4 regions of the Lysinibacillus sp. NPDC056959 genome follow, and region 1 is predicted to be linked to each of the others. Evidence: riboswitches for the same ligand, from Rfam matches in the RefSeq annotation. Region 1 holds a riboswitch; each other region holds the start of a gene.
What was found. Region 1 has a riboswitch for thiamine pyrophosphate ahead of ACFTQ7_RS08115 (ABC transporter substrate-binding protein). Riboswitches for the same ligand answer to the same signal wherever they lie in the genome.
Positions count from the first base shown of each region.

Region 2: it holds a riboswitch for thiamine pyrophosphate, as region 1 does, so the genes downstream of both, thiC (phosphomethylpyrimidine synthase ThiC) here and ACFTQ7_RS08115 (ABC transporter substrate-binding protein) in region 1, are expected to answer to the same signal.
Region 3: it holds a riboswitch for thiamine pyrophosphate, as region 1 does, so the genes downstream of both, thiM (hydroxyethylthiazole kinase) here and ACFTQ7_RS08115 (ABC transporter substrate-binding protein) in region 1, are expected to answer to the same signal.
Region 4: it holds a riboswitch for thiamine pyrophosphate, as region 1 does, so the genes downstream of both, thiW (energy coupling factor transporter S component ThiW) here and ACFTQ7_RS08115 (ABC transporter substrate-binding protein) in region 1, are expected to answer to the same signal.

Region 1 is NZ_JBHURE010000005.1:63,253-69,273, forward strand. Features, by position in the region: gene ACFTQ7_RS08105 (ABC transporter permease) at 1-489, opposite strand, end outside; gene ACFTQ7_RS08110 (thiamine-binding protein) at 489-779, opposite strand; gene ACFTQ7_RS08115 (ABC transporter substrate-binding protein) at 781-1,776, opposite strand; TPP riboswitch at 1,950-2,060, opposite strand; gene parC (DNA topoisomerase IV subunit A) at 2,230-4,662, opposite strand; gene parE (DNA topoisomerase IV subunit B) at 4,659-6,021, opposite strand, start outside.
Region 2 is NZ_JBHURE010000033.1:17,073-23,093, reverse strand. Features, by position in the region: gene thiC (phosphomethylpyrimidine synthase ThiC) at 148-1,926, opposite strand; TPP riboswitch at 2,250-2,364, opposite strand; gene ACFTQ7_RS22790 (AEC family transporter) at 2,589-3,518, opposite strand; gene ACFTQ7_RS22785 (S-layer protein) at 3,798-5,702, shown strand.
Region 3 is NZ_JBHURE010000025.1:21,880-27,900, reverse strand. Features, by position in the region: gene mbcS (acyl-CoA synthetase MbcS) at 1-819, opposite strand, end outside; TPP riboswitch at 1,063-1,161, shown strand; gene thiM (hydroxyethylthiazole kinase) at 1,247-2,002, shown strand; gene thiD (bifunctional hydroxymethylpyrimidine kinase/phosphomethylpyrimidine kinase) at 2,002-2,826, shown strand; gene thiE (thiamine phosphate synthase) at 2,816-3,448, shown strand; gene ACFTQ7_RS20715 (alpha/beta-type small acid-soluble spore protein) at 3,597-3,812, opposite strand; gene thiI (tRNA uracil 4-sulfurtransferase ThiI) at 3,966-5,174, opposite strand; gene ACFTQ7_RS20705 (cysteine desulfurase family protein) at 5,177-6,021, opposite strand, start outside.
Region 4 is NZ_JBHURE010000001.1:339,799-345,819, reverse strand. Features, by position in the region: gene ACFTQ7_RS01600 (vWA domain-containing protein) at 1-1,112, shown strand, start outside; gene ACFTQ7_RS01595 (VWA domain-containing protein) at 1,096-3,693, shown strand; gene thiW (energy coupling factor transporter S component ThiW) at 3,967-4,464, opposite strand; TPP riboswitch at 4,566-4,673, opposite strand; gene ACFTQ7_RS01585 (MFS transporter) at 4,740-5,936, opposite strand.

The sequences.
Region 1 (6,021 bases):
AAAGGTTTGGGCTTTCGTAGCACCTATCATCTCAAAATAATGCTTTAGCTCAGGCGAAGTTTGACGAAAGCCATCCATTGCCGAAATAACTATAGGGAAAAAGCACACAAGACAAATAATAATGAGCTTTGGCAATAAACCGAAGCCAAACCAAATGATTAATAATGGTGCTAGGACAAGTACTGGGACATTTTGCGACATAATGAGAATAGGGTAAAATAGCTCCCTTATAAACGTAAAACGATGTAATAGCACCGCAACTGTGAGCCCACATAATATCCCGATAGCAATTCCAAGAAGTGCTAATTGTATAGTAGCTAAAGCATGCGGCACAAACGTCTCATACGATTGAAAGCCCTCTTTCAAAATGGCACTTGGTGCAGGCAAAAGCCAATGTGGAATATCAGCAAAACGGACAATTAGTTCCCATATGAACAAGAGGAAGGCGATAAAAATTATCGTCCTTCCTTGTTTAACAGCCTGCTTCATTACTTGTATTTCTCCGTTAGCGTATCCATTGTAATACCGGATGGCTGATATAAAATTTTCACTTGCGTAATGACATTGATTGCGCCAAGCTCGATCATCTTGGCATTCATTTTTTCAATAATTTGCAGCAAAGTCGCAAGCTCGCCTTCCATTGTCGTTTCTAATGGATGAACTTCATATTTCACCCCTGAAGCGTCGATAACTGCAATTGCTGCATCGACAAATGGGATCACATCTTCATATGTTTCAGTTTTCGGGATAATTTGTACACTTATTAAAGAGTTTGCCATATTACTTTGTCTCCTTTTTCGGTAAAAAGTCGTTTGTAAATGCTTGTTTTGCGTTAAATTCGCCCTCTAAAACTTTGTTGTCGGCCATCCATTTCGCGTAGTTTTCCCAGACAGCTAATTTTTGCTCGCCCCATTGTGCAGCATCGTCTTGATACTTATCTGCTAACCATTCCTGACTTTTATGCACAAGGTTCTTATCTAAATCCGGTACTGCTTCTAGTAAACTATCAGCTGCCTCATTAGGGTGTTTTATTGCATATTCATAGCCCTTTGCTGCAGCAGCGACAAATGCTTTTACCGTCTCAGGATTATCCTGAATCATTTTTTCATTTGTAGCAAGTACAGGTGTGTAATAATCTAACTGCTCACTATAATCTGTTAAATAAAGCATGTTCAGCTTTTCGCCACGAAGTTCTGCTTCAATACCTGTCCATGCATAATAAATCCACGCAAAATCAATATCTTTTTTCATCATAGTGAAGAAATCTAAATCACCTGCATTGACGATATCTAACTTATTAATATCTGCATCTTCTGTTTGCATTAGTGATTGTAGTACAGCCTTTTCAAGCGGTGCACCCCAGCCACCGTATGTTTTCCCTTCAAAATCCTTTGGTGACGTAATGCCTTTTGATGCGGTAGATGCGAAGCCAGAAGTATTATGTTGTATAATCGCTGCAATCGATACTAAAGGTACATCCTGCACACGAGCCTGTGTAATTCCTTCCTGATAGCTTACGCCAAACTGAGCCTTTCCTGATGCTACAAGCTGATCAGCACCCGTTTCACCAGGTAATAAAATATCAACATCTAAGCCTTGTTCCTTAAAGTAGCCAAGTTTTTCAGCTACATATAAACCTGTATGATTTGTGTTCGGTGTCCAATCAAGAACTACCGATACTTTTGTTAATCCTTTAGCATCCTTTTTAGTTTCTTTTTCGCTACAGCCCACTAATGTTAAAAGTGCAACCATTAGGACCAATAACCATTTTTTCATGCTGAATCCTCCAAGTTAGTAGTGTGAAAGTGTTCATGAATGAATGTCTTTACCAGAAGAAACCGTTCACGGTCTGTTTACACGTAAGGTATGTGCATGCAACAAAAGTCTGAAAACATAAAAAACGCCTAGGATTCCTCCCAGACGTTGTACAATCAGTATCAAAAACTTTCTTTTTTTGAATAGATGTTCCCTACGCTGGTACGAGCCAAATCAGGTTCAAAGGGTCAGCGTCTATCGGACACAATCTCAGCTGGCAACTACCAGCCCCCCTACATTCTTTCGATATGAACTTTTCGAGATTATTATAACCATATCTATCCGTAAATGACAAGGGTCTGTTTATCGATAGCGCTGAATTATTATTAAACAGCCTCATCAAAGCACAAAACTGATTGGTTTCATTTTACAAAAAAGCCCAGCTCTCCAAGGAGCTAGGCTATAAAACTAATGTTATTTCTCTTCTTTTTTTACCGCGAAGACATGTGAAATGGCACCGTCTGTAGCTATATCCACTTTAAAGGAGCCATTTGAATGGCGATCTGCTCGAGTTAATGCTTGTACATCAAGGGACTCTTGCACACCTTTTTCCGTTTCAATCATTAGCTGTTCCCCATCAGTAACCTTGACTACAGCCACGATTCGATGCGGGTTCGCTTTTAACTCTGTTAATACTTTTAAGCCGCGTTTTGCACGACTAGTCAATTCTACTTCGGCTACATTCATTTTCTTCACAGCACCGCGTTGCGTAATAATTGCCACATAGGACGTTTTATCTGGTGGTAAAACATTGATGCCGACTAATGCTTCTCCGTCTTTCAGTGTAATCCCTTTGACGCCACCTGTTTTTACACCTGTTACTGGTAATTCCTCGATTGGGAAACGAATTGCATAGGCAGTATCTGTCGTTAACATTAGTTCTACCTCGTCCGTCACAATACTTGCAAAAATCATTTCATCGCCTGATTTGACATTCATCGTTTTTATCGGCTTCGAATAGCGTGTTACAGCATAATCCGCTACTGATGAGCGTTTAATTTGTCCATCTTTCGTAGCCGTTAAAATATACGTATTGGCCTGTTCGAATGTCTCAAAACCATATACAGCAATAATAGATTCATCTTTTCCGGTTGGCACAATACTTGAAATATGCTGACCAAGATCCTTCCAACGAATATCAGGAAGCTCATGGACTGGCTGATAAATATAATTGCCTCGATTTGTGAACAGCAGTAGATGATGCTGTGTATTTAAATTTGCTTCATATAATAAATAATCGGAATCCTTCATTGCAAAATCCTGACCGTTTGAAGCTGCATGTGAACGTGTAGATGTTCGTTTAATATAGCCATCCTTTGTAACAGTCACTACGACCTCTTCACTTGGTACAAGGACATCTAACGTAATTTTGATTTCTTCAATTTCTTGCTCGATTTTTGAGCGACGAGGCTCTGTAAAGCGTTTTTTAATGTCGAGCAATTCTTGTTTAATGACACGTACAAGCTTTGCTTCACTATTAAGAATCCCTTCAAGCTTGGCGATCAGTTTATTTAATTCATCTTGTTCATTGCGAAGCTCTGTAATATCTGTATTCGTTAATCGGTATAATTGCAAGCTAACGATTGCCTCTGATTGTACTTCTGTAAAGTCAAACTTCGCTTGTAAATTCGTTTTTGCATCTCTTTTATCATTCGACGAACGAATCGTTGCAATGACTTCATCTAAAATAGACAATGCCTTTATCAAGCCTTCAACTATATGCGAACGATCTTTAGCCTTTTGCAAATCATAAATAGAACGGTTCGTCACGACTTCCTTTTGATGGGCAATATAAGAATCCAATAACAATGGCAATGTCATCATTGTCGGACGACGATTATGGATAGCAATCATATTAAAATTATAGGCTACTTGTAAATCAGTTGTTTTAAACAAGTACTGTAAAATCCCTTGTCCTGGAACATCTTTTTTCAGCTCAATGACAACACGTAGGCCGGTACGATCTGATTCATCGCGAATTTCTGCAATTCCTTCAAGTCGTTTATCCACGCGCTGCTCATCGATTTTCTTCACAAGATTTGCTTTATTGACATCATACGGTAATTCCGTAATAACGATTTGCTCTTTGCCACCTTTAATTGGCTCTACGACTGCTTGAGCGCGCACAATGATTTTACCGCGTCCAGTCTCATATGCCTTTTTAATACCATCGACACCTTGAATGATGCCACCTGTTGGGAAATCAGGCCCTTTAATAACGGTCATTAATTCATCAACCGTGGAGTTTGGCTTATCTAAACGCATAAGAACACCATCTAGCACCTCATCAAGTGCGTGAGGTGGGATGTCCGTCGCATAACCTGCCGAAATACCCGTTGAACCGTTGACTAATAAGTTCGGGAAACGAGCTGGTAAAACAGTCGGCTCCATATCCTGATCATCAAAGTTTGGCACAAATTCAACGGTTTTCTTGCCAATATCGCGGAGCATTTCCGCTGCAATAGCAGATAGTCTTGCCTCTGTATAACGCATCGCTGCCGGTGGGTCACCATCAACAGAGCCGTTATTCCCATGCATTTCAATAAGCATATGGCGCGCCTTCCAATCCTGACTCATACGCACCATTGCTTCATAAACTGAGCTGTCACCGTGTGGGTGATAATTACCGATAACATTACCGACAGTTTTGGCTGATTTACGGAATGGTTTATCGTTCGTATTGCCCTCTGTAAACATCGCATATAAAATACGTCGTTGCACAGGCTTAAGACCGTCACGTGCATCAGGCAACGCGCGGTCTTGAATAATATATTTACTATAGCGACCAAAACGGTCACCCATAACTTCTTCTAAAGGTAAATCTTGAAATTTTTCCGTACTACTCATGCTTGGTCCTCCTCTTGTTGGATGAATTCATTGTCTAAAATATTTGAATCATCCTCCATACCGAAGTCTACATTCGCTTCGATCCATTTACGGCGTGGCTCTACTTTATCGCCCATTAATGTTGTCACACGTCTTTCAGCACGTGCACCATCCTCAATTGTTACACGAATTAATGTACGCGTTTCAGGGTTCATTGTCGTATCCCACAGCTGGTCAGCATTCATCTCACCAAGCCCTTTATAACGCTGTAATATGTAACCCTTTCCAACTTTTTTAATGGCCGTTTGTAAATCATTTTCGGTCCAAGCATATTCAATCACTTCTTTTTTTCCAGTGCCTCTTGATACTTTATAAAGTGGTGGTAATGCGATAAATACCTTTCCAGCTTCGATCAATGGTCGCATATATCGATAGAAGAACGTTAGCAGCAACACTTGAATATGTGCTCCGTCCGTATCAGCATCGGTCATAATCACGACCTTGTCATATGCTGCATCCTCGACAGAGAAATCTGTTCCGACACCAGCACCAATAGCATGGATAATCGTTGAAATCTCTTCATTTTTCATAATATCCTGAAGCTTTGCTTTTTCAGTATTAATAACTTTACCACGCAATGGTAAAATCGCTTGGAACGTACGATCTCGCCCTTGTTTTGCAGACCCTCCTGCAGAGTCACCTTCGACTAAATACAGCTCGTTTTTCGCAGCATTTCGCGATTGTGCAGGTGTTAATTTTCCGGAAAGAATCGTACTGCCTTTTTTGCTTTTCTTGCCGTTTCGTGCATCTTCACGTGCTTTACGAGCAGCTTCGCGTACTTGCTGCGCACGAATAGCTTTACGCACAAGAGATGCAGATAATTCAGCGTTTTCCTCAAGCACATATAAAATTTGCTCCGAAACAACACTATCTACCGCCGAGCGCGCTTCACTAGTTCCGAGCTTACCTTTCGTTTGACCTTCAAATTGTAGTAAATGCTCTGGTATACGAACAGAAACAATCGCAGCTAAGCCCTCACGAATGTCTGTCCCTTCAAGGTTTTTATCTTTATCTTTTAACAGGCCAATTTTACGCGCATATTCATTGAAAACACGTGTTAATGCTGACTTGGCACCTGTTTCATGTGTACCACCATCACGAGTACGAACATTGTTAACAAATGAAAGGATTGTTTCTGAGTAACCATCATTGAATTGGAAGGCGAATTCTACTTCAATATCGTCTTGAATCCCTTCCACATACTTAACAGGATGAAGGACATCCTTCTCCTCATTCAAATACGCAACGAAAGCTTCAATGCCGTTCTCATAAAAGAAAACATCACCTTTGCCTTCCTCGCGTTCATCAATTAGCTCAATT
Region 2 (6,021 bases), on a different contig from region 1:
GGGCGACCTCACATGGAGTTTTTTTATCTTAATGACAAAATGAGGGCGCATCACCGGAAAGGAAATCAACCTATATACATGCACCCCTCTTGATGATGAACCAAAATAAGGCTCGTGCCTATGAAAGACACGAGCCCAGTCTAATAATTATTGATAAATTTGACTGCCCGCCTTTTTAAATTCCTTCGCCTTCTCCTGCATACCTTTATGGATAGCTTCAGTCGTATTTAGATCTTTTTCTTTTGCATAAGTACGAATATCCTGTGAGATTTTCATACTACAAAACTTAGGTCCGCACATTGAACAGAAATGCGCAGTTTTTGCTCCTTCTGCTGGCAATGTTTCATCATGATATTCGACTGCACGCTCTGGATCTAACGAAAGGTTGAATTGATCGCGCCAGCGGAATTCAAAGCGTGCCTTAGATAGTGCATCATCACGTTGCTGTGCCCCCGGATGCCCTTTCGCTAAATCAGCAGCGTGTGCAGCAATTTTGTACGTAATAACCCCTACACGAACATCATCACGATTTGGTAAGCCAAGATGCTCTTTAGGCGTTACATAACATAGCATTGCCGTACCATACCAACCAATCATTGCAGCTCCAATGGCTGATGTAATATGGTCATAGCCCGGAGCAATATCTGTCGTTAGTGGTCCTAACGTATAGAAAGGAGCTTCCTTACATACCTCTAACTGCTTGTCCATATTTTCTTTAATAAGATGCATCGGCACATGCCCTGGTCCTTCTACCATCACCTGTACATCATGCTCCCAGGCAATTTGCGTTAATTCCCCTAGCGTTTCCAGCTCCGCAAACTGAGCCTCATCATTTGCATCTGCAATAGAACCAGGACGTAAACCATCACCTAAAGAGAAGGCAACATCATAGGTTTTCATAATTTCGCAGATTTCTTCAAAATGAGTATATAAGAAGCTCTCTTGATGGTGATATAAACACCATTGCGCCATAATCGAGCCTCCTCGAGACACTATGCCAGTTACACGATTAGCCGTTAATGGCACATAGCGTAGCAATACCCCTGCATGAATCGTGAAGTAATCTACACCTTGCTCTGCTTGTTCGATTAACGTATCACGATATACCTCCCACGTTAAATCCTCTGCCACACCATTTACTTTTTCTAGCGCTTGATAAATCGGCACCGTTCCTACTGGCACCGCAGCATTACGGATAATCCATTCACGCGTCGTATGAATATGCTTACCCGTCGATAAATCCATAATGTTATCAGCACCCCAGCGTGTAGCCCACGTCATTTTTTCTACCTCTTCTGCAATAGAGGATGACACCGCTGAATTTCCAATATTGGCGTTAATTTTCACGTGGAAGTTGCGTCCAATAATCATTGGCTCTGCCTCAGGGTGATTAATATTAGATGGCAAAATTGCACGCCCCGCCGCGATCTCTGAGCGCACGAACTCGGGATCCATATTTTCACGAATCGCTACAAACTCCATTTCTGGAGTAATAATTCCCTTTCGTGCATAGTGAAGCTGCGTTACATTTTTGCCTTTTTTCGCACGTAAAGGCCTTCTAGATAAATCCGGAAATACATTTTCATTCATTCGTGGATCATTAGCTTTGCGGAATCCATTATCTTCTGGCTTGATCGTACGACCTTCGTATTCTTCAACGTCACCTCGTTCTTTGATCCATGCACTACGTAAAGCTGGTAATCCTTTCGTAATGTCCACCTTATGTGCAGGATCAGTGTACGGGCCACTCGTATCATAAACACGCACTGGTGCATTTTCCTCTTCACCAAAGCTTCCTGTCGTCGGACTCAAAGCAATCTCACGCATTGGCACTAAAATATCTGGTCGAGAACCTTCTACGTAAACTTTTTTACTTCCTTCAAAACTTGACATAATCGTAATATTCTTTTCGCTAACTGTTGTCATAAACTACTTCGCTCCCTTTTATATTAATATAAGGACCGAATCTAGCTCACCCAACAAAAATCAATTTCGCCTTGGCGTAATTGCGTCCGGATTTTGAATTGTGCCCGCACAATTCATTCCTTTTAAAATCCGTGACATCCGCCGGAGGCTTGTCTTCATTCAGCAGGCGTTTGGGCACCTACTAGTTAGGAAGCTTCACCGCATACATCTCATCACCTGGAAAGATAGGAGTCTTCTGCTGAATGAAGACAAAAAGCCGAATCCAAAAAAATTTTGGATCCGGCTAAGAATGTAAAGGTATAGTTATTGCAAATAACGTAGTGTGCAATAATGGTTAACTTTCCCACGCTGGTATGAGCCAGATCAGGTCCAAAGGGTCAAGAAACCTCTATGCGTTTCCCTCTCAGCCTGACTCATCAGACTCCCCTAGTTAATACTATTAAGTTTGATGCTAGTGTAGCAGATATTGCTAATAGATGGAAGCTTCATTTGATTATTTTTGGCACATTCATCAAGAATCAGCGTCAGATTAGACTTTGGCGCACAACTTCACGTTATCTGATGAATTCATATACTTTGAAGATTTATCGGAACAAAATCTCATTTTATCGGAACAATTTCAGTTTTTATCAACTATGGACAATCAAATGAGCACCTAGCCATTAGGTAAACAACAACTCCGCTACATAAATCACAATTGTCACTGTAATACAGCTCACAATCGTTGAAAATAAAACTGTTTGTGCAGCAGTTGCCGATTCTACGTCATATTCTAATGCCAGACTGGAACTATTTCGCGATGTCGGGAACGAACTAGCTATAAAAAGTGATTGTGCCACGACACCGTCAAGACCAAGAGCAAAAATGATAAGCAATGCTACGGCAGGCCCTATGATTAATCGTGTAAAACAACTAATGTATACCATCTTATTAAACATAGATTTTATTTCAAGTTGGGATAGCTGTGCCCCTAAAGTTATTAATGCTACAGCGATAAAGCCATCTGCCACATGATCTATCGGAATTTTTACGAACTGCGGTATAGGGATTTTAAAATAGTTCATAGTAACGCCAATAATAAGTGCATGAATAATAGGCATTTTGAGGAAATCCTTCAAAATTGACATACCTGATTTTGTTGAAGAAATTAAATTGTACAAGCCGTAAGTATACGTCGTCATATTTTGAAATATAACGAGAATAACTTGAATCGCTACCCCAATCGGCTGAGTCACGAAAATCATTTGGGCAACTGGAATACCATAGTTGCCTGAATTAATGAGGACAACGCTATTTTTAAACACCGCAGCCTCTGTTTTTACTAAACCGAGCCCCTTTGCTAGAAAGTGACTAAGGACCATTTGGCTTCCGATAAAGAGCAGAATAAAAAACGCAACTTCCCCTAGCACAGACAATTCTATACTCGTTTCATATAAATTCACAAAAACAGCTGCTGGCATAAAGCAGTATGTAATAAGTTGAGATAGCGCCTTTAAATTAAAACGAAATTTCCTTTGCAAAACTGCGCCAAGTACTAGAAGCACTAAAATCGGAGCTACAATTTGAAAGAAAATCATACCGAGATACACCATAGTGTTGTCCCCCTTCCCTCTCCTATAGTAGTGCTGTTTGTAAACTCGGTCAATGTACTTCAGCGTTCACTCATCCTGTCTTTTTCATCATGTCCAAACAATAGCAAAGGCTCTCGGAAGGATGATTTACCCTCTCAAACTACGAGTTATTAAAATAATTGAAGAAAAAAGGCCTATTATTTCATTAAATTAATATAGTAAAATACCCCATTTGCGCACTAAACCGAAGAAATATATGATATATTATCCATTAAATACAATGATTGGAGCGACAAAAAAATGAAGAATAAAGTATTTTCTACTTTTATGGCTACCGCTATTACAGCAACCTTAATTGTGCCTGTATCAACTGCGAATGCCACTTCTAATGATGTATCTTTAAACCACTCAGTTCAAATCGACGGGCAAGTAGCTGCAGCCAAAACAAAGGGACAAAATGTTACTATTACCAGCATCGCTAATGATAAAGTACGCACATCCAATGGCCAATTTAAAATTAGTAAGTCATTGAAGCCCCTCTTAAACACATCCAATAATGCTGCATTGGCAAATGCTGCAGCTACTATTGTCGTAAAGAACGGTGAAATTACAAGTATTACATCACTAACACTAACTAAAGGTGGAACAAAAAATAAAGCGTTAGATTTTGATGGCGGCGACGCGCAAATTGCTGGAAGCCTAACTGTAAATGCGGATTATGTAAAAGTTCAAAATGTCACTATTGAAGATGAACTTATCGTAACTAATCGTGTGAAGAAGGCCATTACAATTGATGATGTTGCTATTGGGGATACAATTACTTTTAGACCTTTATTGACTAAAAATAGTAATTGGTTAAATGTTTCTCTAAAAGATATTAAATCTCCAAACATTAACTTAAAACGTACTAAAGTGAGTGTGACTTCTGACAAAACTATTTCGAATGTCGACGTAGTTGGTAAAGTTACTGCATTTGAAGTAACGGCCAATGTTGATAAACTAACTATCGATGTTGAGAAAGATTTCACTCTTTACGGAAAAGGTACAATTGAGCAAGTGGTTGTCAAACATGGGGCAAAGGTGGCATTAAATTCGGGGCATCTAATTAACAAAGTACAGGTGGATGATAAAAAAGCCTCTGTGACATTACCTGTTTTAAATAAAACGGAGCTTAGTAATTTAGTAGCTTCACCTCCATACGTTGCAGTATCTGTTAATGGATATGACATTTCAGTAACTGATAAATGGACAACGCAGGCTGAACGTACAACATTCGAATCAGCCGTAAGCAGCGCTAGAACAGTAGTTAATAATTCTTACGCTTCTCAGGAACAAGTAAACAATGCGATTACACAGTACAAAAATGCATTAAACGTTTATCGTGCTGTGCAAAAAAGCGGAACAAAATATGTTTATGGTGATAAGTCTTCACTACAATCGATGATCAACTCTGTTCAGTATGTAAAGGTTTCTTGGAACAATGGTAATGATGTAGCTTCTTATGAACCTTGGACAACTCAAAGTGAGAAGGATGCTCTAACCTCTGCCGTTTCATCTGCTCAATATGTTGTAAATAATTACTATGCAACACAGTCTGATATTACAAATGCAATCAGCAATTTAAACTACGCCATCACAATTTATAAGAATGCACAAAAATATGGCACTTATCAATATAATGCCGATCGATCTTCCCTTTTTTCACTTATTAACTCTGTTCAGTATGTAACCGTTTCTGTAAATGGATCTGAATTATCCTACAATGTAGTTTGGACGACGCAAAGTGAAAAAGACGCTCTAGTTTCTGCTGTTTTATACGCACAAGGTATTGCAAACAATAGCTCATCGTCTCAGTCGGATATTTCGTATGCCTATCAATATTTATATAATGCCATTTCAACTTATAGGAGTAATTATAAATCTGGTGTGAATCATTGGCATTACGTTGATAAATCTTGGTTAACATCACTCATTAATTCTGTTCAGTATGTAAAAGTTTCCGCGAATGGCGATGGCTCTGATATCCCTTATTATGAACTATGGACAACAGAAAGAGAAAAACGCAGTCTAGAAAAAGCAGTTCAACACGCTCAATCCGTTGCCAGTAACGTCTATGCCTCTTCGTACGAAGTGACAGAGGCTATTAACAAATTAAACAAGGCGATCGACATCTATAAAGATGCTCAAAGTTCAGGTAAACAATAAAAAAATTGAAAGGACTTGGCACTAAGCCAAGTCCTTTTCAAACTCAAAAAATCAATTATGCCTCGGGAATCGTGGCGTCGGCTTCGATCGTAATGAGTCTTTCCGTCGCTTTGAGGGTTCTTTCCATCACTTCGGCAGTTCTTCCCGTCGCTTTGATGATTCTATCCCTTCAAAAAAAGCGACTCGCTCCCCGTTCATAGCTTCATAAGTACATAAGACACAAAGTATTTAAAAATTACATAATCAATCTACCTATTCACTTAAAATATACATGAAAAAATCCTGAGATATGATAAAATTGGTTTACCAACATATATTA
Region 3 (6,021 bases), on a different contig from region 1:
ATATTCGGTTGGTGTGCAACATAGAATATTAATATTGAATTTTTCAATCAGTGCAAAGTAAGTTGCCGCATCAAAGTGACCTTTGTATACAAATGCTGTTGCACCACTTCCTAAAGTAGCGAGGAACGGACTCCAAATCCATTTTTGCCAGCCTGGAGCTGCTGTTGCCCAAACAATGTCACCCTCTTGAACCCCTAACCAATTTGGCGCAGTAGTTCGCAAGTGTGCGTAACCCCAGCTATGTGTATGTACCGCTGCCTTTGGATTGCCTGTTGTACCACTTGTATATGCTAAAAATGCAATGTCTGTACACTTAGTTGGAGTAGAGCTTATATAAGATGTTGGTTGGCCTTGCATTTTTTCAAGCAACGGTTGCCAAGGCTCATGTGCATGACCAATGACAAATTGCTTTATTGCTTGTAAATTTTCCACATTATCAAATTGTTCAATATAAGGCTCAAATGCAACAACTCCTTTTGCATCGGCATGATTGATTCGATATTCAATATCTTTAGTTCTCAGCATTTCTGAACTAGGAATAATCGTTAACCCTGCCTTCAAAGCTGCAATATATACGATATATGCTTCCACTGACCTCGGTACCATGACTAAAATAACATCGCCTTTTTTTAAACCTTGGGAGGTAAATACATGTGCTGCCTGATTCGCCTTTTCAAGTAAAGTTGTATATGATAAGTACTGAATTTCCTCGTCTTCGCTATAAATTAATAATGCATTTTTGGTAGGATCCTGTGCATACTTTTCAATTTCCTCTGAAATGTTATACCATTCTGGTGCGATTAAATCTTCTCGTTTCATGGCAATTGCCCCCTTTTGTTACGCCCATTATAAAACTCAATTTTTATCATTTTCAATGGAATTCACTCTAATTCATTAAAGTCGTGACAACTATCATGCCCCGCTATATGGCATCAGTCACGTATTGCTTCTATTTATTTCAACTTGGCGTAATCATCGCTTTCGCACAGAATTGCTGAATAAAAATAAAAAACTCCCTATTGAACGTGAATGAATAATATGGTACATTTTGGTCAACTAAAAGCATAATTGCAGGGGGACTCAATTAGAGTTGAGAAGGTAAAACCTGACCCTTTGAACCTGTTAGTTAATACTGACGTAGGGAGCAATTCACATCGACTTACTGATGAAAGGCTCTTTTACGTGTTTTTTGCACGCAAAGAGCCTTTTTTGCACGCTTACGTCCATCCAACGAGGAGGACTTAAATTGATATTCCAAACGATCCGTAAACAAAATCCACTTATTCATTGCATGACGAATTATGTTGTTGCTAATTTCCAAGCAAATGGCTTATTAGCAGTAGGCGCTTCACCAGTCATGGCTGATGACGGTCATGAAGTTGAAGAAATGGTCACAATCGCCTCAGGTTTATTGATCAATATCGGGACCCTTAATGAGCGAATGAAAGAATCCATGTTACTTGCAGGGAAAAAAGCAAATGTTCTTGGCATTCCGGTTGTTTTAGATCCTGTTGCAGCAGGTGCAACGACTTACCGGAAACAAACAGTACAGCAATTATTGGAGGAAATAAAATTTGCGGCAATTCGATGTAATATCGGAGAGCTTGCAGCAATTGCCAATGTAGACTGGCAACAAAAAGGCGTAGATAGTGGTAGTGGTTCAATTTCTATAGAACTAGAGGCACAGAAAATAGCTCAACTATACAATTGTATTGTTATTGTGACCGGTGAAAAGGATTTTATTACTGATGGCAAACATCAGCAATGGGTTACGGGTGGAAATTTACAAATGACAGAAGTTACTGGAACTGGTTGCTTATTGAGTGCACTATGTTGTGCCTCCTTCACCGCAGGAGCTCAACCGTTTGACCAATTACTAGAAACATTATCGCTTTATAAAAAATTAGCAGAAAAAGCCGCTTCTTCTACTCGATTCATTGGCGATTTTCAAATTGCTGTATTGAATGAACTACATCGCCTTTCAAAGGAAGGTGAAGAATAATGCATATTGTAACGACAATTGCCGGTTCAGATAGTGGCGGCGGTGCAGGTATACAAGCTGATTTAAAAACATTCCAGGAATTAAAAGTATTTGGAACGTCTGTCATTACAGCTTTAACGGCCCAGAATACTTTGGGTGTATCAGATGTTTTACCAATTGAAGTGAGCTTTGTTGAAAAACAACTGAAAGCGCTAATCGAGGATTTTTCAATTAGTGCTATTAAAACAGGAATGTTGTTTTCCTCCGAAATCATCCAATCAATTGCACATATTTTAGCCGAAGTAAATATTCCCCTTATTGTAGATCCTGTTATGATCGCAAAAGGTGGCGAGAGCTTATTACAACAAGAAGCAATTGAGGCATTACGAAAACATTTGCTACCTTTAGCAACAATTGTAACGCCAAACATTCCTGAGGCCGAAACCCTTTCCGGAAGAAAAATTAATTCTATAGCAGATATTAACGAAGTAGCCCAGATCTTATTACAGACAGGCGTTCAATGCGTCGTTATGAAGGGCGGTCATGTAGAGGATAAATGTTATGCTACTGATTATGTATTTTTTCAAGATGGTCGATCATTTTCTATGCAATCTACTCGTATTACAACAAAAAACACGCATGGTACAGGATGTACATTTTCCGCTGCATTAACTGCTTTTCTTGGTCTTGGGCTACCTATAGAAATGGCAATTGAGGAAGCTAAAAAATTTATTCAATTAGCAATAACTCATGATTTATCCATTGGGAATGGCCATGGTCCAACAAATCATTTTGCTTATCAACAGTATAAGGATTCCTGCGAGGTGATCATTCATGAAACGTGACGATTTACAGCTATATTTTATTATGGGTACAGGTAATGTTTTCAATCAGGAGCCACTAACCGTATTAGAAAAAGCTCTCCAATCTGGAATTACTATGTTTCAATACCGTGAAAAAGGGCCAAATCCCCTTACTGGACAAGCCTATGAAAATTTTGCTCGTAAATGTCAAAACCTCTGTCAACAGTATCATGTTCCGTTTATTATTAATGATGATGTAGAGCTCGCTATAAAACTTAGAGCAGATGGCGTTCATATTGGCCAAGAAGATTTTCCTGTGTCAATGGTACGTGAAAAAATTGGCAACATGATACTAGGTGTTTCTGTTCATTCTCAAGCGGAATTAAAAACTGCTTTACAATATGGTGCTGACTATGTAGGAATTGGTCCAATTTTTTCAACTACTTCTAAAAGTGATGCCAAACCGCCTATTGGAACTGAATTTTTACAACAAGTTCGCAGACAATATCCAAAGCTGCCTATCGTTGCAATTGGAGGCATAAACTGCTCGAATGCACATACGGTATTTAAAGCAGGTGCAGATGGAATAGCAGTTATTTCCTCAATTTGCGAAAGTGAGGATATTCCGAATACAGTCTCTACATTTAAAGCATTTGTAGGATAAAGTGAAACTTTAATCAGTGGGTGTCTTTCAATCCGGTTTTTTAATTACTCCCCGTTAATACGGGATAAAAAATAAACATTTTAAACAAACTAAAACCAGTGCCTTTTACGGTCACTGGTTTTAATTTTAATAATTGCTAATTAAGCAATTATTGGTTGTTCGGCATACCTTTTAATTGAGATTCTGCCATTTGTACAAGACGTTTAGTGATTTCACCGCCAACGGAACCGTTAGCACGAGCTGAAGCGTCAGCTCCTAATTGAACACCAAATTCTTGTGCAATTTCGTATTTCATTTGATCAAGTGCGCGCTCTACACCAGGTACAGCAAGTTGATTTGAACTGCGGTTGTTGTTGTTTGCCATGTGTTTCTCACCTCCTTGTGAATATAGAATGTGCGATTTTAGATTTTTAATACAAAAATATTTCAGGTAAATTGTACCTCAGAAGGAAATAGACTAAAAAAGCCGACTCAAAATGTACTTTTGAGTCGGCTCTTATGAAATCGCAAGTTTCTTCTATAGAAGATCCGCAAATTTATCGGCTTCTTGTTCTTTTTTCGGGAAAATGTAAACTTCACGGTTTTTCACTGCTCGTTCGATGAGTTCATCAAAATCCGAAAAGCTTTCGTAATGCTCAACCTTTTCAAGCTTTGGCTTTGTTTTTGGACTTGCAGGAGTAAAAATTGTACAGCAGTCTTCAAATGGCTGAATAGACGTTTCGTATGTGCCAATCTTCTCTGCAATATCGATAATTTCTAATTTATCTGATGAGATTAATGGACGTAAAATCGGTGTGTTCGTTACTGCATTAATAGCTGTAAGGCTTTCAAGAGTTTGACTCGCTACTTGCCCAAGACTTTCACCTGTAACAATAGCTAGTGCGCCTATGTCTTCACGTACTTTGTCAGCCACTTTTAGCATCATACGACGAGTAGTTGTCATCGATACATTAGATGGTACTTTTTCTTTAATAAGAACTTGAATTTCAGTAAACGGAATAACGTGTAAACGTATACTCGCTCCGAATTTCGTTAATTCATTAGCAAGTACCTTTACTTTTTCCAATGAGTTTTGGCTTGTATATGGTGGGCTAAAGAAGTGAATCGCTTCTAAGCGCACTCCTCGTTTCATCATTAAATAACCGGCAACTGGACTATCGATACCACCTGAAAGCATTAATAAAGATTTACCATTCGAGCCTACAGGCATTCCACCTGCACCCGGAATAACTTGTGCCATCATATATGTTGCATCATGACGCACCTCTACACGAAGTTCGATATCAGGCTTCTTCACCTTTACAGACAAATTTTGATATTGTGGTAATACATAACCACCAATTTCGCGTTGAATGGCATGTGATTCTAACGGGAATGTTTTATCTGTGCGCTTTACTTCTACTTTAAATGTAAGCTGTTCATTTTTAAATGTATCCATAATTGTTATGGCTAGTTTTTTCATGGCTTCGATATCTTTTTCACATGCAGCCACGGGACTAAATGATTGAATACCAAAAATTTTAGGTAATCCTTTTAATAGTACGTCCATTTGTGCTTCATCTTGAATGGCTATAAACATTCGATCACGCTCTGTGCGAATGTGTAAATGTCCTAAATCCGCAAACGCATGACGAATGTTCTCTCGTAAACGACGAATAAAATCCATCTTGTTGCGGCCTTTTGTAGAAAGCTCTCCATATCGAATTAAAATTTCTTTCCAAATCATTTTTAAAATTCTCCTTTAAGTTCCGTCAATACTTCATCTAATACTTGTTTAACCTTTACAATATCTTCATCTGTTACATGCGCGCCAAAGCTTATACGAATAACACCATTTTTAAAATGCTCATCGATATTTAGAGCTTCAACAACATGACTTGTTTTTGTCTGTTTCGATGAACATGCACTCGATGTCGATACAATTACATTGCGTTTTTGCAATGCATTGATAATGACTTCACCTTTTAAGTCGCGAATACTAAAAGATAAAATATGTGCTGCTCCTTTTGGTGTTGATAAAATATGCACTTCATCTCCATATCCACGTAATTGAGTGCATATTTCTTCATACCATTGACGATATTTTTTTGCACGGTCATTCATCGTCTCTATCGCTATCCGGGCTGCTTTTGATAATGCTACAGCTTGCGGTACAGCTACTGTTCCGCTACGTAAACCAAATTCCTGCCCTCCACCAAGTGCATACGGTTGCCATTTCATTTTTTTACGGAATGCGAGTACACCTGAACCTTTAAAGCCATGAATTTTATGACCAGAAATTGAAATACAGTCTGGACCATCGTCATCGTTAAATGATATCGGTAACTTCCCGAAGCTTTGAATAGCGTCTACGTGAAAAGCTGCACGACTCGATTCATGAATAATTTTTGCAGCTTCAAAAATCGGTTGGATTGCGCCCATTTCATTATTTACATGCATCATACTTACTAAAATGGTATCCTTCCGCACTTTTGTGCGAAGCTCCTCTAAAGAAATAACTCCGTTTTCATCTACTTGCAAGTATTCCACATCAAAACCGTCTTGCTCAAGCTGCTTCACAGATTCTAGGACAG
Region 4 (6,021 bases), on a different contig from region 1:
AGGATTTAACAAATATCGCAATTACACGTTTTGCTGCTACTACAGATGGACAATCTGCAGTGGCGCTTGTGCAGTTGCAAAATGATACGGACCAAGAACAACATGTAACTCTTTCGATAGAAAATGTTACAGGTAAGGAGTTAGTTTCAGAAAGTGTCACATTGCCTTCAAAGGAAGCTGTAACAAAAACTTTTAAAGACTTACCGTTAGAAGATACTATGACGGCCAACATAGATGCTAAGGACGATTACACGGTTGATAATTCACAAACTGTATTGTTACAAACAGCGACTTCAAAAGTAGTTGTTGATCAAAGTATGCATCAACTTATTCAAAAAGGTTTTCAAACGATTAATAGTAGCGTAAAAATTGTTCCATCTTCACAAGTAGCCGACAATAAGGATGCCACTATTGTGACAAATCAGACGGCGCTTCTCGAAAAGATAGACAAGCCAATTGTATTATTTGGACGGGATGACGTAGAGAAAGTTGAAGCTACTGGGGAAATCGGTACAACAAGTCATGCATTGTTTGCATTTAGTGAACTAAAAGACATTTATGTCAGTGCTATATATCCTGGATTCGATGGCTATAAAACAATTGCATCGATTGGAGATCAACCATTTATACAGCGTTCACCAGAAGGAGATATTGTTGTATTAGCAGATATTGCTGATACAGATTGGCCGCTACATCCTTCATTCCCATTATTTTTATGGAGTGCAGAACAGCAGCTTTCAGAATCAATTGGTTCACTCGGTATTTTTATACCAAATGAGCAACGAGCAGTTGCTTTAGCGCAAGGTGATTGGAGTGTATATTCGCAAGATGATGAGTTTTTATCGTCCGTTACGAGTGGATTATTAACAGCTCCAATGAAGCCAGGAATTTATACAACACGCTCAAATGATGAAGAAAAGCGCTTTATTGTACAGCTTCAAGCACAGGAGCGTGTGATTGAAAAAGGAACAAGCTATACGCTTGGAGAGCTTCAGGACAATGGGAAGAAAGAAATATCGAAAACTTCGTTCGTACCTTGGTTGATTCTTATTATCTTAGTATTACTTGTTGTAGAGTGGGAGGTGCAACGACGTCGTGGATTTACGAATTGATATACCATTAGCATTGTTGCTTTTACTGCCATTACTCGTGTATTTTGGATGGACCTATTGGCGTGAGCGACAGCGACTTAAAAAAAGTCATATCGTCGTTCTAGGAATCCGTATAGTAGCAATATGCTGCTTAGTTTTTGCACTAGCTGGTCCCTATATTTTATTACCCGTAAAGGAAGAACAAGTATTATTCTTAGTTGACCGTTCTGCTTCAATGAATGGTACAGATGATGAGATGGTCAATTTTATAGCGGAAAGTTTACAGTCGAAAAAAGATGAACAACTTGCCGGAATTTATTCTTTTTCATCGACATTACAAACGGAAGCTATGTTATCGAACTCTTTAAAGGAAGTACCGAAGTTTACAACTATAAAAGCAACAGATCAAACAAATATCGAACAGAGTCTACAGCTCGCTTCAGGTATTGTAGATCCGAAAAAAGCAACGCGACTTGTGCTCTTAACGGATGGCAATGAAACAAAAGGAGATGCCTTAGAATTTGCCTCAAAGTTTAAAGGGGCAAATAGTAGTGTTGATGTAGTATCATTTAACAAACCTGTAGCTAAGGATGTATCTCTGAAAAGCTTTGTAACACCACAAGTTGCTTATGCAGGTGAACAGCAGCAGCTAGTCACTGAAATAAATGCAACTGTAGCAGAACGAGGTGAGCTATTATTATATGAAAACGATCAGCTCATCCATCGTGAGAAAGTGGAGCTTGCAGAAGGTTCAAATATTTTTACGTATAAACATGCAGCAACGGCTGAAGGGCTTGTAAAATATGAAGCACTCGTGCAGGTCGATCAAGATGCGATTTTAGAAAATAATAAATTAACGAGCGTCACGATGGTGCAAAGTGAACCACATTTATTAATTGTTAATGGCTATGAAACACCATCACCAATCGCAGCAGCACTTGGCAATCAATCCATTTCCTATGATGTGGTAGATGCTAAAAGTCTACCAAATGAGCTTTCTAGTTATTTACAATACAATGCAATCATTTTTGATAATGTGCCAGGCCATTTAGTAGGCGAGGCAAAAATGACTGTCATTGAGCAAGCAGTGAAAAATTTTGGTGTCGGTTTTACAATGGTTGGTGGCGAAAATAGTTTTGGCTTAGGCGGTTATTTTAAAACACCAATCGAAACTTTACTACCTGTTGAAATGGAGATTAAAGGTAAGGAGCAATTACCATCATTAGGGCTGGCAATCGTACTTGACCGCTCTGGAAGTATGTCTGGAGCAAAGTTAGAGCTTGCTAAGGAGGCTGCCGCCCGTTCAATTGAAATGCTACGAGATGAGGATACGCTCGGGTTTATTGCCTTTGATGACCGACCTTGGGAAATTATTGAGACAGGGCCACTTGGCAATAAGGAAGAAGCTGTAGATACGATTTTATCTGTAACGCCAGGTGGAGGTACTGAAATATATGGTTCACTTGCTAAAGCTTATGAAAATCTAGCAGATTTAAAGCTGCAGCGTAAGCATATTATTTTATTAACAGATGGACAGTCACAGTCGGGTAACTATGAAGACTTAATTACACAAGGAAAAGAAAATGGCACGACTCTATCAACAGTTGCAATTGGTCAAGATGCAGATGCTAACTTACTTGAAGCACTCAGTGAGATGGGGAGTGGGCGTTTTTACGATGTTGTTGATGAGCAGACGATTCCCTCTATTTTATCTCGTGAAACTGCTATGATTTCACGCACATATATTGAAGATAACCCATTTTACCCATCTATATTTAATGCATCTGGCTGGAATACGCTATTTACAAATGGGGTACCTAAAATGAATGCTTATATAGGTACGACAGCAAAGCAGGGGGCCACTGTTATCGCAGAAAGTGAGAAGGAAGATCCTGTACTTGCAGAATGGCAATATGGCCTTGGCAAAACATATGCCTTTACTTCTGATTCGACAGGAAAATGGACGGGAGACTGGGCAAGATGGCAAAATTGGGGTACATTTTGGCAAACGCTTATTTCAAAAATGCTACCAAGCTATAACGATGTTGCCTACGATGTACGTCTAGAATCAGACGGCTCCTTTGTTATTACTGACCCAACAAATGAAGCGGCATTCTTAGATATTGTTGCTGTCAATGAAGCGGGTGAAGAACTTGAAACACAGCTTGAGGCAATTTCAGCATCACAAGTTCGAGCAGTCGTGCAAGCAGAACCAGGACTCATCTTCTTCCGCATTACCGATGAAGAACAAGCTATTTACCAGGCTGGCTTAAGTGTACCTTATAGTGTTGAATATGAATTACGTCCAGTGAACGATAAGCTAATCAAAGAACTAACAAAGCAAACAGGCGGCTCTGTTTTGAAAGAACCGAGCGAAGTATTCCGTGAATTTACTAAAAAAGGAGCGGAACGCCAAAATATCGCAACATGGCTTATATTAGCAGGGATGCTACTATTCTTCATTGATATTACCATTAGACGCTTTGGTTGGGGTTTCCTAACAAGACCGAAGAAAAAAGATCAGCGTGTAGAGGAAAAACCAATACAGGCAGAGGACACAAATGTTGCCCAGCTATTAAAGGGCATGAAAAAACGACATTAGCAATTTAAAAACGATGGTTCAACGCTTTATAGCAATGAGCCATCGTTTTTTGTCATTTCAAGGCTATCATCAATAGTTGGATGACATTTACAAAGTGGGTGGTGAAAATAGGGAATATATAATTCCTGCAAACTATTAGTGCGGTCAGATATACTTTATTTTCCAAAATATTCCGATAAGTCGATGCAACATTCCGATAAAATCTGAAATTGTTCCGATAAAACAGAAATTCATTCCGATAAATCACTCATCCCTTCAAAAAGGATTTATGAATTATAAAAGAGTATTAAGGTTAGTTACAAATACAGTTTTACGTAAATTGCTAGCAACGACAATGCCTAATACAGCACCAATAGTACTTGAAGTTAAAAAGGCTGGCATAAAAAATAAAGCAGCTACAGATGTCCCCATTAATAAATGTGCGTAAGGTACGGCAATGAGTGAGGCAATAATACCTGTTCCAAACATTTCACCGATACCTGCGAGCCATTGTTTGCCGCTGTATTTATAGGCAAGAGCTGCACATAAAGCACCAATAACACTGCCGGGTATAGCTAATAATGAGCCTGTGCCTGTGAAAATACGAATAATGGCTGTGATAAAGGCGATCATAACGGTAGGCACTGGTCCAAGAATGATCGCGCCAATTACATTAATGGCATGCTGTACAGGGTAGGCACGCGCAATGCCTGTTGGTATTGAAACGAAGGTAGAACATGCTACGGCAATTGCTACTAATAAGGCCATGATTGTTAATTTTCGAATTGACATAATTTCCACTCCTATTTAGTATTTAGTGAATCGCTAATTAACCAGAAAAAAAGCCGCTCCCTAAAAGCATTAGGAAGCGGCCTTGCATTTAAAATAGCAAAAAGCAAGTGTCGCCACTTCCCTCCGCTAGTGTGAACTAGATCAGGTTCAAAGGGTCCGTATATGACAATATACGTCTCAGCCTTTTAAAGACTCCCCTAGTGGTAAACATTTAATTGTTAGTTTTTCTCCTAATAATGTAGCACACTACTAAAAATAGTCAATAACTTTTCAGACTAATTTGAATCAGGATGCATAAGGTGTGGTGCTTTTTTCATTGTCCAAATAAGGGCAAGGAAGAAGCAAGCCATTAAAATAATAGACCCGAAAATATAAGGACTGTTCATATTCCAATCGAATAACATACCTGCTAAAGCTGGACCAATCATATTACCAAGACTCATATACGCATTATTCAGACCAGCTGCATAGCCTTGTTCATTTTCAGCAAGCTTTGAAATCAGTGTGTTGACAGCTGGGCGAATCAATGTCGTAGCTGTAGAGAAGATTGTCGCTACAATTAAAATAAGTGCAAACCCAGATGCGAATAATATTAAGAAAATCGAAACGGCTGCAATAAATAAATTGACTAACACTACTTTCATTTCGCCGAAGCGATTAAACAGCGGTGTAATAACAAACATCTGTACAACAACACCAAAAGCGCCGCCCATTACTAATATAATGGCGATATCAGTAGGTGTGTAATTAAACTTTTCTGTAACAAATAATGATAATGTTGTTTGGAAGTTAGCAATTCCGAAAGAGAATACAAGCATGATAATTAGCATGACAAAATAAGGCATTTGGACTGAACGGGCCATCTGCTTTACAAGATTATCCTGCTTCTGCGCCTTTTTCGCTGTGTTCGGTTTTGTAGCAGGTAATAAAAAGAACGATAAAATAGCTGCTAAGATAGCTGCAAATCCAGCAGTATAAAATGGAAAATGTAAACTAACTTTTGAGAGGAATCCACCGATACCTGGTCCAATCATAAAACCAAAGGACATTGCTGCCCCTATCATCCCCATACCTTTTCCGCGTTCCTCGTACGTTGTGACGTCAGCCACAAATGCCATTATAGGAGGTGCTACAAATGCAGATCCAAGGCCACCTAAAAAGCGTGCCAAGAAGAGCATCCACACATCTGTAGATAGCCCGAAACCAATTTGTGCAAGTCCTGTAACTATAAGACCGAAAATAATGAGATTTTTACGACCGTATTGATCGGAAAGATTCCCAGCAATTGGAGAAAAAACAAATTGTGCTAAGGCGAACGTTGCAATCAACATGCCAAGTACTTGTCCTGCAGCACCAAATAGTTTTAAATACTCAGGCATGACAGGAATAATAATTCCGATACTCCCCATTGCGATAAACATATTAAACATTAAAATATATAAAGCCGCCTTATTAGACTTCTGCTGGGTCATCGAATACCCCTTTCTTTATTCAAATATATTACAGTCTACCACAAGGCTTGTACGTTTACTATTGACTATAAGTCTGAAATAAGAG